DNA from 2 places in the Paraburkholderia sp. EG304 genome. Region 2 is predicted to be linked to the other one. Evidence: predicted binding sites of a transcription regulator. Region 2 holds the regulator's gene; the other holds the start of a gene.
The links. Region 2 encodes FNR, which switches genes on or off when oxygen is low (the NO sensors DNR and NnrR bind a similar motif). Its sites were predicted from a motif close to TTGATNNNNATCAA; they were not measured.

Region 1 (4,418 bases), on a different contig from region 2:
GATAAAGCCGAGGCCGACCTGGTTCGGCACCACCTGGTTGTCCAGAATCCACTTCTTGCCTTCTTGCACCGCGACCGTTTCGGAGAGCAGATTGTGCATCTCCACCACTTCGACGCCGCGGTCGCGCATCTTCGTGACGAAGTCGAAGTGGTCGCGCTTCGCGTTCTCGACCCACAGTACGTCGTCGAACAGCAGTTCATCGCAGTTGCTCGGGGTAAGACGCTGATGCGCGAGCCCCGGTGCGCAGACCATCACTTTGCGCAGCTGCCCGACTTCCGAGTAGACACCCAACTCACCCGCTTTCGCGTCCGTGTTCGCCATGATGACCTCCTGAATATCAGTGGTGACCCGCTCTGTTCAATCTGCTGTCGTTAGATTGTGATCCTTCCGGTTACGAGGGCGTAGACGCCGATGATCGCGCCAATGACGATGACGGTAAAGATGAACCAATCGGACGTGATGAAAACGTTCTTGCTCTGCTCTCGCCGCGCCCAAAGGTAGAGCGCTGTGCCGGGCGCGTACAGCACCGCGGCAAGCAGAATGAATTTCAGGCCGCCCGCGAAGATCATGAATGCGGTATAGATCACGGCGATTGCGGCCATGATCAGGTCGCGCCGGCGCTCGTCGGCGCGCAGGTCGTAACCGTCGCCGCGATTCGCGTTCATGCATCCGAACACCGCGACGAACAGGTACGGAATCAACGACATCGCGCTCGTCAGGTTCAACATCAGCGCGAATGCATCGCGCGAGAAGTACGTGCTGATGACGAGCAACTGCACCACGATGTTGGTCAACCACAATGCATTGGCCGGCGTCTTGTTGACGTTTTCCTTGCCGAAGATCGCGGGCATGTCTTCGGTCCTCGCCGCCGAGAACAACACTTCGGCGCAGATCAACGACCAGGCCAGATAAGCGCCGAGCACCGAAATCAGCAGACCTATGCTGACGAAGACCGCGCCCCAGTGACCGACCACCGCTTCGAGAACCGCAGCCATCGACGGCTGCCGCATCCCCGCGATGTCCGCGCGCTCGAGCACCGCGTAGGGCAGCATCGTCACAAGCACCATCAGAGAGGTGACGACGACGAAGCCGAGTATCGTCGAATGCCCGACGTCGGAGCGCTTCTTTGCATAGCGGGAATAAACGCTCGCCCCTTCGATGCCGATGAACACGAACACCGTGACCAGCATCGTGGCCCGCACCTGCTCGAAAATATTGCCTTCGAGACCGCCGCCGTAGAGGTTGGCCTGGAACAGGTCCATTCGAAAGCCGAACAACAGGATCAGGATGAACACCAGAATCGGGATGATCTTGGCGACCGTGACGATACTGTTGATGAAGGCCGCCTGCTGCACGCCCTTCAGGATCATGTAATGAAAAAGCCAGATGCCGATCGAAGCAACGACGATCGCGACGACCGTATTACCGTCGCCGAACACCGGAAAAAATGCGCCGAGTGTCGACTTGATCAGCACCCAGTAAGAAACATTGCCGATACAACTGCTGATCCAGTAGCCAAATGCGGAAAGAAAGCCCGGATAGTCGCCAAAGCCCGCTTTCGCATACGCAAACACGCCGGCGTCCAATTCGGGCTTTCGTTCGGCAAGCGTTTGAAATACGCGCGCCAGCATATACATGCCCGTGCCCGCAATCAGCCACGCAATCAGGGCGCCCAGCGGACCGGTGGCATCGGCGAATGTACGCGGTAGGGAAAATATTCCGGCTCCGACCATGCCGCCCACGACCATCCCGGTGAGTTGCATTTTTGACAGCTTTTGTGGAGTGGACGCCATTCGGATTCCTTTTTAGTGACCTTTTTAACAAGGATCTGTAATCAGATTCGAACGAAACGTGTCTCTCGGCCAATCTTGCTGTCGATCAGCCGCGTTACTCTGCAACCACCACACGAAAAGAATGGTCTGTCCGTTGACGTTTGTCAATTTATCGCCGCGAGCATCGATAAGTCGCATTGAATATCGATGATTTAACAATGATGCGACGTATCGCATCATCAACGCGGTTTTCTCAAATGATGGGGAATCGCTGAAGCGAGCTGAAAATATGGTCGCTCAGAACTACTGATAAGCAGCTGAGCGACAGCTCGAGATGACGCGCGAAAGTCATCGATGGTCCAAGCCTGACGATGATTTCGTAGTGGCGGGCTGTGGGTCCAACTATGACTCGCGCAACTTCCTCAACGTCAGCCGCGCTTCGAGACCGCCGCCAACCCGGTTGTGCAGCGTGAGCGTCGCGTCCATCGCGAGCGCGAGTTGCCGCGCGATCGCGAGCCCCAGCCCGGTGCCGCCCGTTTGACGATTGCGCGAACCTTCGAGTCGCACGAACGGCTCGAACACCGTCTCGAGCGACTCGGCCGGAATGCCGGGACCACGATCGAGCACCGACACGGTCGCCTCGCCATCGTGCAACGCGCCGATATCGATCTGCGCGGCGCCGGCGTACCTCAGCGCGTTATCGACCAGATTGCCGACGATGCGCTTCAACGCCTGCGGACGCAACGTCAGCGACTGGCCGAACTGGCCGTGCAGCGACACTTGCTGACCGGCGTCCACGTAATCGCAGACGAGGCTATCGAACAGCGCATCGGGATCGATGCGGCGCGGCACCTCGGTCGTGCCGTGCATCGTACGCGCATACGTGACCCCTTCCTTGACCAGCGCCTCCATTTCCTTCAGATCCTGGCGCAGCTTCGCGGCCTCGCTGTCGTCGTCCATCGTGTCGACGCGTAGACGCATGCGCGTGATCGGCGTCTGCAGATCGTGCGAAATCGCCGCGAGAATCTGCATGCGCTCGGTCATGTACGTGGCGATCCGATCCTGCATCGCGTTGAACGCGCGCGCGGCGCGCGCCACTTCGGACGGACCGGCTTCGGGCAGACGCTCGGCCTTCAGGTCGGGGCCGAGCGTGTCGGCCGCGACTGCGAGCTGATTGAGCGGGCGCGTCGCGAGGCGCACCGCCAGCCAGCAGCAGGCGCCGAGCACGAGCAGCTGCAGCGTCAGCACGAGCGGCAGCCAGCGCGACAACGGAGCGCCGGACATCGGCCGCAGGTCGATGGTGAGCGGCGTGCCGTCGCTCAGTTTCAGGTGCACCTGCAGACGCTCGCGATCGCCGGGCACCGCGTTGACGGTCAACGGATAACGCGTGCCGATGCCGTCGCCGATCGATTGCGCGACGCGCGCCGACAGGCTTGCGTCGACCGGTGCGCCGGGCACGCCTGGGCCGAGCACGAACTCGTAGCTGCGCCGCGCAAGGCGCGGCAGCCACTGGGCGCGCTCGTCGGGCGGCAGATGGTCGAGCAGCGCGACCGAGCTCGCCACCTCGCGCTCGATGTAGCCCATCATGATGCCGGTCATCGTCTGGTCTCGCTCGGTCATCGTGAGCCAGAACGACAGCGCCTGCGCGAGCGCGAGCCCGACGAACAGAATCACCGCGAGCCGCGCGAACAGGGTGCGCGGCCAATGAGGCCAGCGCAGCGACGACGGTGATGCAGAAACGTTCATTGCGGATCTCCGATCGCAGTCACCGCCGCCGAAAACACGTAGCCCTCGCTGCGCAGCGTCTTGATGTAGCGCGGCTCGCGCGCGCCGTCGCGCAGGCGTTGGCGCAGGCGGCTCACCATTAGATCGATCGAGCGGTCGAACGGATCGGCCTGGCGTCCCTGGGTCAGGTTCAGCAGCTGGTCGCGCGTGAGCACGCGCTGCGGGTGATCGAGAAACACGCGCAACAGACGGTACTCCGCCCCGCTCAACGCCACTTCGGTGCCGTCCGCATCGAGCAGATGGCGCGCGGTCGTGTCGAGCCGCCAGTCGCCGAAGCACAGCATCGGCGCCGACTCCGTCACCTCCATGCCGGGCGGCAGCATGCGCGCGCGGCGCAGCACCGAGCGAATTCGCGCGAGCAGCTCGCGTGCGGCGAACGGTTTGGTCAGGTAATCGTCGGCGCCCATTTCGAGGCCGACGATCCGGTCCGCTTCCTCGCTGCGCGCCGTCAGCATCAGGATCGGCACCGTGCGGAACTTGCCCGCGCGCAGCTCGCGGCACAGCACGAGGCCGTCTTCGCCGGGCAGCATCAGGTCGAGCACGATCAGGTCGGGTGCGCCGTTCTCGAGCGCGGCGCGCATCTGGCGGCCATTGGCCGCGAGCGAGACGCGCACGCCGTTTTTCTCGAGGTAACCCGCGAGCAGTTCGCGGATTCCGCGATCGTCGTCGACGATCAATACGTGGTCGGAGGTTTCCATCGACGGATTATCTGCCGCGGCGTTTGAGTTGCACGCCGCTCGATTGGATCAATGAACACTGCAACGGATGCGCGAGCTCGGCCGCGAAGCCGCCCACGACGAACACCGCGATGGCAAACAGGCGTTTCATGCGTCCTCCAGCACGGAAAGACTCGCGCCGTCG
Region 2 (4,418 bases):
CCTGATCGTGATGGGTTCGCACGGCATGCGCGGCATGCCGCATCCATTGCCGGGACACGTGACGTCGCGCACGCTGCGTGACGCGGCTTGTCCCGTGCTCGTGTGTCCGCGCGATGCGCCGTCGTTGCGGGCGGATGCGGTGCTGCGTGGCCAGTGGCGGGAGCCGCATCCGGGCAGTGCGGGCGGGCCTTTTTATCTGTAGCAGGGGCGCGCCACGCGCGTTGACAAATCCAACCTCAGTGGAGAATCGGCATGTACCAACATATCCTCGTCGCGCTAGACGGCAGCACTTTCTCGAAACGCGCGCTGAAAGAAGCGGTGAATCTCGCCGCGTTGACGAAGGCCGTCGTGCATCCGGTTTATGTAGTCGACAAGACGCCGATCTTTTCCTATGCCGGCTATTACGACCCGCTCGCGCTAGTCGAAGCATTGCGCCAGGACGGCCACTCGGTGCTCGAGGAGGCCGAGCAGGCCTGCGCCGCCGCCGATGTGCGTTGCCGGCCCGCGATGATCGAGTCGGAGAGCCTGTCCGACGACGTCGCCACGATCGTGTTGCGCCACGGCGAGCAGGTCCACGCTGATCTGCTCGTGCTCGGCACGCATGGGCGGCGCGGCGTGCGGCGCCTCGTGATCGGCAGCGTGGCGGAGCGGGTGCTGCGTTTCTCGACCTGTCCGGTGTTGCTGATGCGCGAGCAGATCGGCGAGGAAGCGCCCGAGGAGTAATCCCCGGTAGCGGCGCGCGGCGGCGTGTGAGCACTACACGAGCGCGTCGGCTGGTAGCTGGATCGAGATCCTGAAACCGTGGCCGGGCGAGCTGGTGAACGACACGTTGCCGCGCAACTGCCGCACCCGTTCGCGGATGCCAAGCAGCCCGAATGAAGTTGTTCCCTGCGACTGATCCAGCGCGACACCCACGCCGTCATCGTCGATATCGAGCGATACGGTCGGGCCCGCGCAGATCATGTCGATGCGTACGCGCCTCGCCTTGGCGTGCCGCGCGACGTTCGTCAACGCCTCCTGAACGATGCGAAACAGCGCCGTTGCCGCGAATTCGCCGCATACCGGCTCGGCCGGTTCGAGATGCACGCTCGAGCGCACGTTGTAGCGTTTCGTGAAGTCTTCGGCCAACCAGTCGAGCGCGGCGGCGAGTCCGAGGTCGTCGAGCAGCGGAGGGCGCAGATCGGCGGCGATGCGCCGCAGCGAAGCGGCCATCCAGTCGATCTGCTTTTGCAGCTCATGCGTTTGCGCCGCAAGCGGCTCGGTGTCGGCTTGCTGATTCAGCTTCGCTTCGAGCAGCGCGACGCTCATTTTCAGCGCCGTCAGCCGTTGGCCGAGATCGTCGTGCAGTTCGCGTGCAATACGTTTCTGCTCGTTTTCACGGGCGATCTGCGTGTGCGTGGATACCTGACTCGCGCGTTCGAGTTCCGCGAGACGCATACGCTCGGTCAGATCGCGGGTGACCTTGGCAAAGCCGAGCAGCGCGCCCGACGCATCGTGCACGGCGGAAACGACCACGTTGGCCCAGAAACGCGAACCGTCGCGACGCACACGCCACCCTTCGTCCTCGGCGCGGCCGACGGTTGCGGCGGTTTCCAGTTCGCGAGCGGGCTTGCCGGCCGCGATGTCTTCCGGGGTATAGAACTTCGAGAAATGCTGGCCGACGATTTCTTCGGGCGTGTAGCCCTTGATGCGCTGTGCGCCGGGATTCCAGCTGGTTACGCGGCCGGCGGGGTCGAGCATGAAGATCGCGTAGTCCTGTACCGCTTCGACCAACATGAAATAGCGATCCTCGACGGACACGTCCGACCCGGACGCAACACTGGTGAAGCAGGAAGACTCGCCGCTCGATAGACCCATCGCTCCTCCGGGCGGCCACGCAAGGTCGCGTACCGCAACGCACTGAGTTATATCAGTTCAGGAGCGCCGGTTCCACCCGGCATGTCCCGCGAACGAACGTGAGGCGAGCGCCGCGCCGACGCTCAAACCCGAGCCAGTCGTTCCGGGTCTTCGATGCGGATCGTTTTGCCGTTCGCCTTGACGAGGCGTTCGCGCTGGAACTTCGAGAACATCCGGCTCACCGTTTCGAGCTTCATGCCCAGAAAGCAGCCGATTTCCTCGCGCGTCATGCGCAGATGAAACTCCGCGGCCGAAAAGCCGCGCGCCTTGAAGCGCTTCGACAGATTCAGCAGGAACGTCGCGACGCGCTGCTCGGCGGTCATCGTCCCGAGCAGCATCATCTGGCTCGATTCGCGCACGATCTCGCCGCTCATCATCTGATAGATGTGATGCTGCATCGGTTTGATCTCGCGACAGATCGCCTCTAGCTGCGCGAACGGAATGATGCACACGACGCTATCTTCGAGCGCGATCGCATCGCAATTCTGCTTGCCCTCGCCGATGCCGTCGAGGCCAAGCGAGTCGCCCGCAATCTGGAAGCCGGTCACATGCTCGCGGCCGTCGCGATGCATGACCACGGTTTTGAATGAGCCGGCGCGTATCGCGTAGATGCTTTGAAACTCGTCGCCCGCGCGATACAGCGCGTCGCCGCGTTTGATCGAGCGCGTCGAGCAGATCAACGCGTCGAGCCGGCTCAGTTCGTCCGGCGTCAGCTCGGGCGGCATGCAGATCGCGCGCATCGCGCAGGTGGAGCAGCGCGTGACGGCGTGGCGTGCCGCCGCGGTGCTGGGCGCGACGTGGATCGGTACGACGTGCGAGGTGCGAGGCGCGTCGTGGCGGGGTTCACGGACTGCGGCAACTTGCATGATCGGCTCCTGGCGGTCAGACCCGATGCGCACGGCGCGCATAGGCAATCGCTTCGATGGCGCGGCAGGCGAGCTCGAACTCCGAGGTCTTGTCGAAGAAGAAGTCGGCGCCCGCCGCTTCGCACGCGCGGCGAAACGCCGTCGCGTCATGATTGGTCAGCACGATGCTGACGATGGACGGCCGCGCCCGCGACAGCGCAGCGAGCAGCAGCAGGTCGGTCTTGCCCGAGAAACACGGGTCCAGCACCGCGACATCGGCGCGACTCGCGACGATGTCGTCGAACGCGTGCTCGACGCCCGCGGACTCGCCGGCGATTTCGATGCCGGGAATCAGCGCGATCAGGCAAGCAAGCCGGCGCCGGACCTCGGTCGCATCGTCGACGAGAAAAACTCTCGATAAGGTGGCTGACGGGGGGCTGTCCATACCGACCAGTATTGGCGACCTAACCTTGGAAATATATCGGCGGCGCTTTAAGCGGTGCTAGGAGTTCAGGCAGTGGTTGTAGGAATATTCCTAGTGGCTTGCTGGCGATGCCGTCCAGCGGCGGCGACGCCGAGCGGCGGCCCGTTGACCTGCGTCAAGCCGCGTGGCGGCGCGCGCTTCACACTGTCGGTGCAAACGCGCGACGGCGCCACTTCGGGTCATGCCAGCGCTTTCACAGGGAGTCCGACATGTATGCACGAATTCTGGTTGCACTCGACGACAGTCCCAGCGCGCAGCGCGCCTTCGCCGAGGCGCTGAAGCTCGCGAAGCTGACGGGCGCCACGCTCGAAGCCTGCTGCGTGGTGGGGCACGGCAAGTGGTCGAACAATGCCGACGTGGCTTTCGAGCCGGAGCCGGCGAGCGCGGCGCAAGATTTCGCCAGCCGCGCGCTCGATGGGCCGCGCGAGCTGTTGCGCGAGGCGCAGGTGCCGGGCGGCGTGCGGGTGATCGACGCTTACGCTGAAAACGTGTCGGCGGTACTCGCGCGCGTCGCCGACGAAATCCAGGCCGATCTGATCGTGATGGGCACGCATGGCCGCCATGGCGTGCAGCGCTTTCTGCTCGGCAGCGTCGCGGAGTCGCTGGTACGGGCGACCGACATACCGGTGCTGATCGTGCGGCATGACGAACAAGGCCACCCGCGGCCCTGAAGCGCCGCGCCGCGCAGCAGCCAGTTTCTAGCGGCTCAGGTGAGTCCGCTCAGGTGAGTCCGCTGTCGGCGCTCGCGGGGCTGACTAACCGCGCGTCGCGCTGCTCGCCTGGGCGGGAATCATTAGCACCGGGCAACAGGCGCGGCGCAGCACGCGCTCGGCGACGCTGCCGAGCATCAGCCGTTGAAACCCGCGGCGGCCATGCGTGCCCATCACGATCGCGTCGGCGTGCCATTCGCGCGCCGTTTCGACGATCCGATGCGCGACGTCTTCGCCGGTGATCGAGGCTTCGACGGTGCGGGCCGTGCCCGTGACCCCGCGCGCGCTCATCCGGCTCTGGGCGTCGGCCGTGATCCGCTTGCCTTCCTCGATGAACGCGTCCTCGATCGTGGAAGGGTCGAAGCCGGGCGCGTCGTAAGCGATGATGGGTACGTCGATCACGTACAGCGGCATCAGCTCGGCGCCCGATTCGGCGGCGAGGGTCAGCGCGGCGTCGAACGCACGCGAGGCGGTGGCGCTGCC

Region 1: ACLFKU_RS30560 (basic amino acid/polyamine antiporter) is a predicted target of FNR. The motif match lies at 1,927-1,940, and genes of this name have one in related genera.

The regions. Positions count from the first base shown of each region.
Region 1 covers NZ_JBKGUA010000035.1:25,453-29,870, reverse strand. The annotation lists gene ACLFKU_RS30565 (arginine deiminase) at 1-252, opposite strand, end outside; gene ACLFKU_RS30560 (basic amino acid/polyamine antiporter) at 372-1,793, opposite strand; gene ACLFKU_RS30555 (ATP-binding protein) at 2,175-3,518, opposite strand; gene ACLFKU_RS30550 (response regulator) at 3,515-4,255, opposite strand; gene ACLFKU_RS30545 (hypothetical protein) at 4,263-4,385, opposite strand; gene ACLFKU_RS30540 (GFA family protein) at 4,382-4,418, opposite strand, start outside.
Region 2 covers NZ_JBKGUA010000069.1:11,531-15,948, reverse strand. The annotation lists gene ACLFKU_RS38235 (universal stress protein) at 1-202, shown strand, start outside; gene ACLFKU_RS38230 (universal stress protein) at 253-723, shown strand; gene ACLFKU_RS38225 (PAS domain S-box protein) at 757-1,857, opposite strand; gene fnr (fumarate/nitrate reduction transcriptional regulator Fnr) at 1,980-2,762, opposite strand; gene ACLFKU_RS38215 (response regulator) at 2,779-3,186, opposite strand; gene ACLFKU_RS38210 (universal stress protein) at 3,435-3,896, shown strand; gene ACLFKU_RS38205 (universal stress protein) at 3,981-4,418, opposite strand, start outside.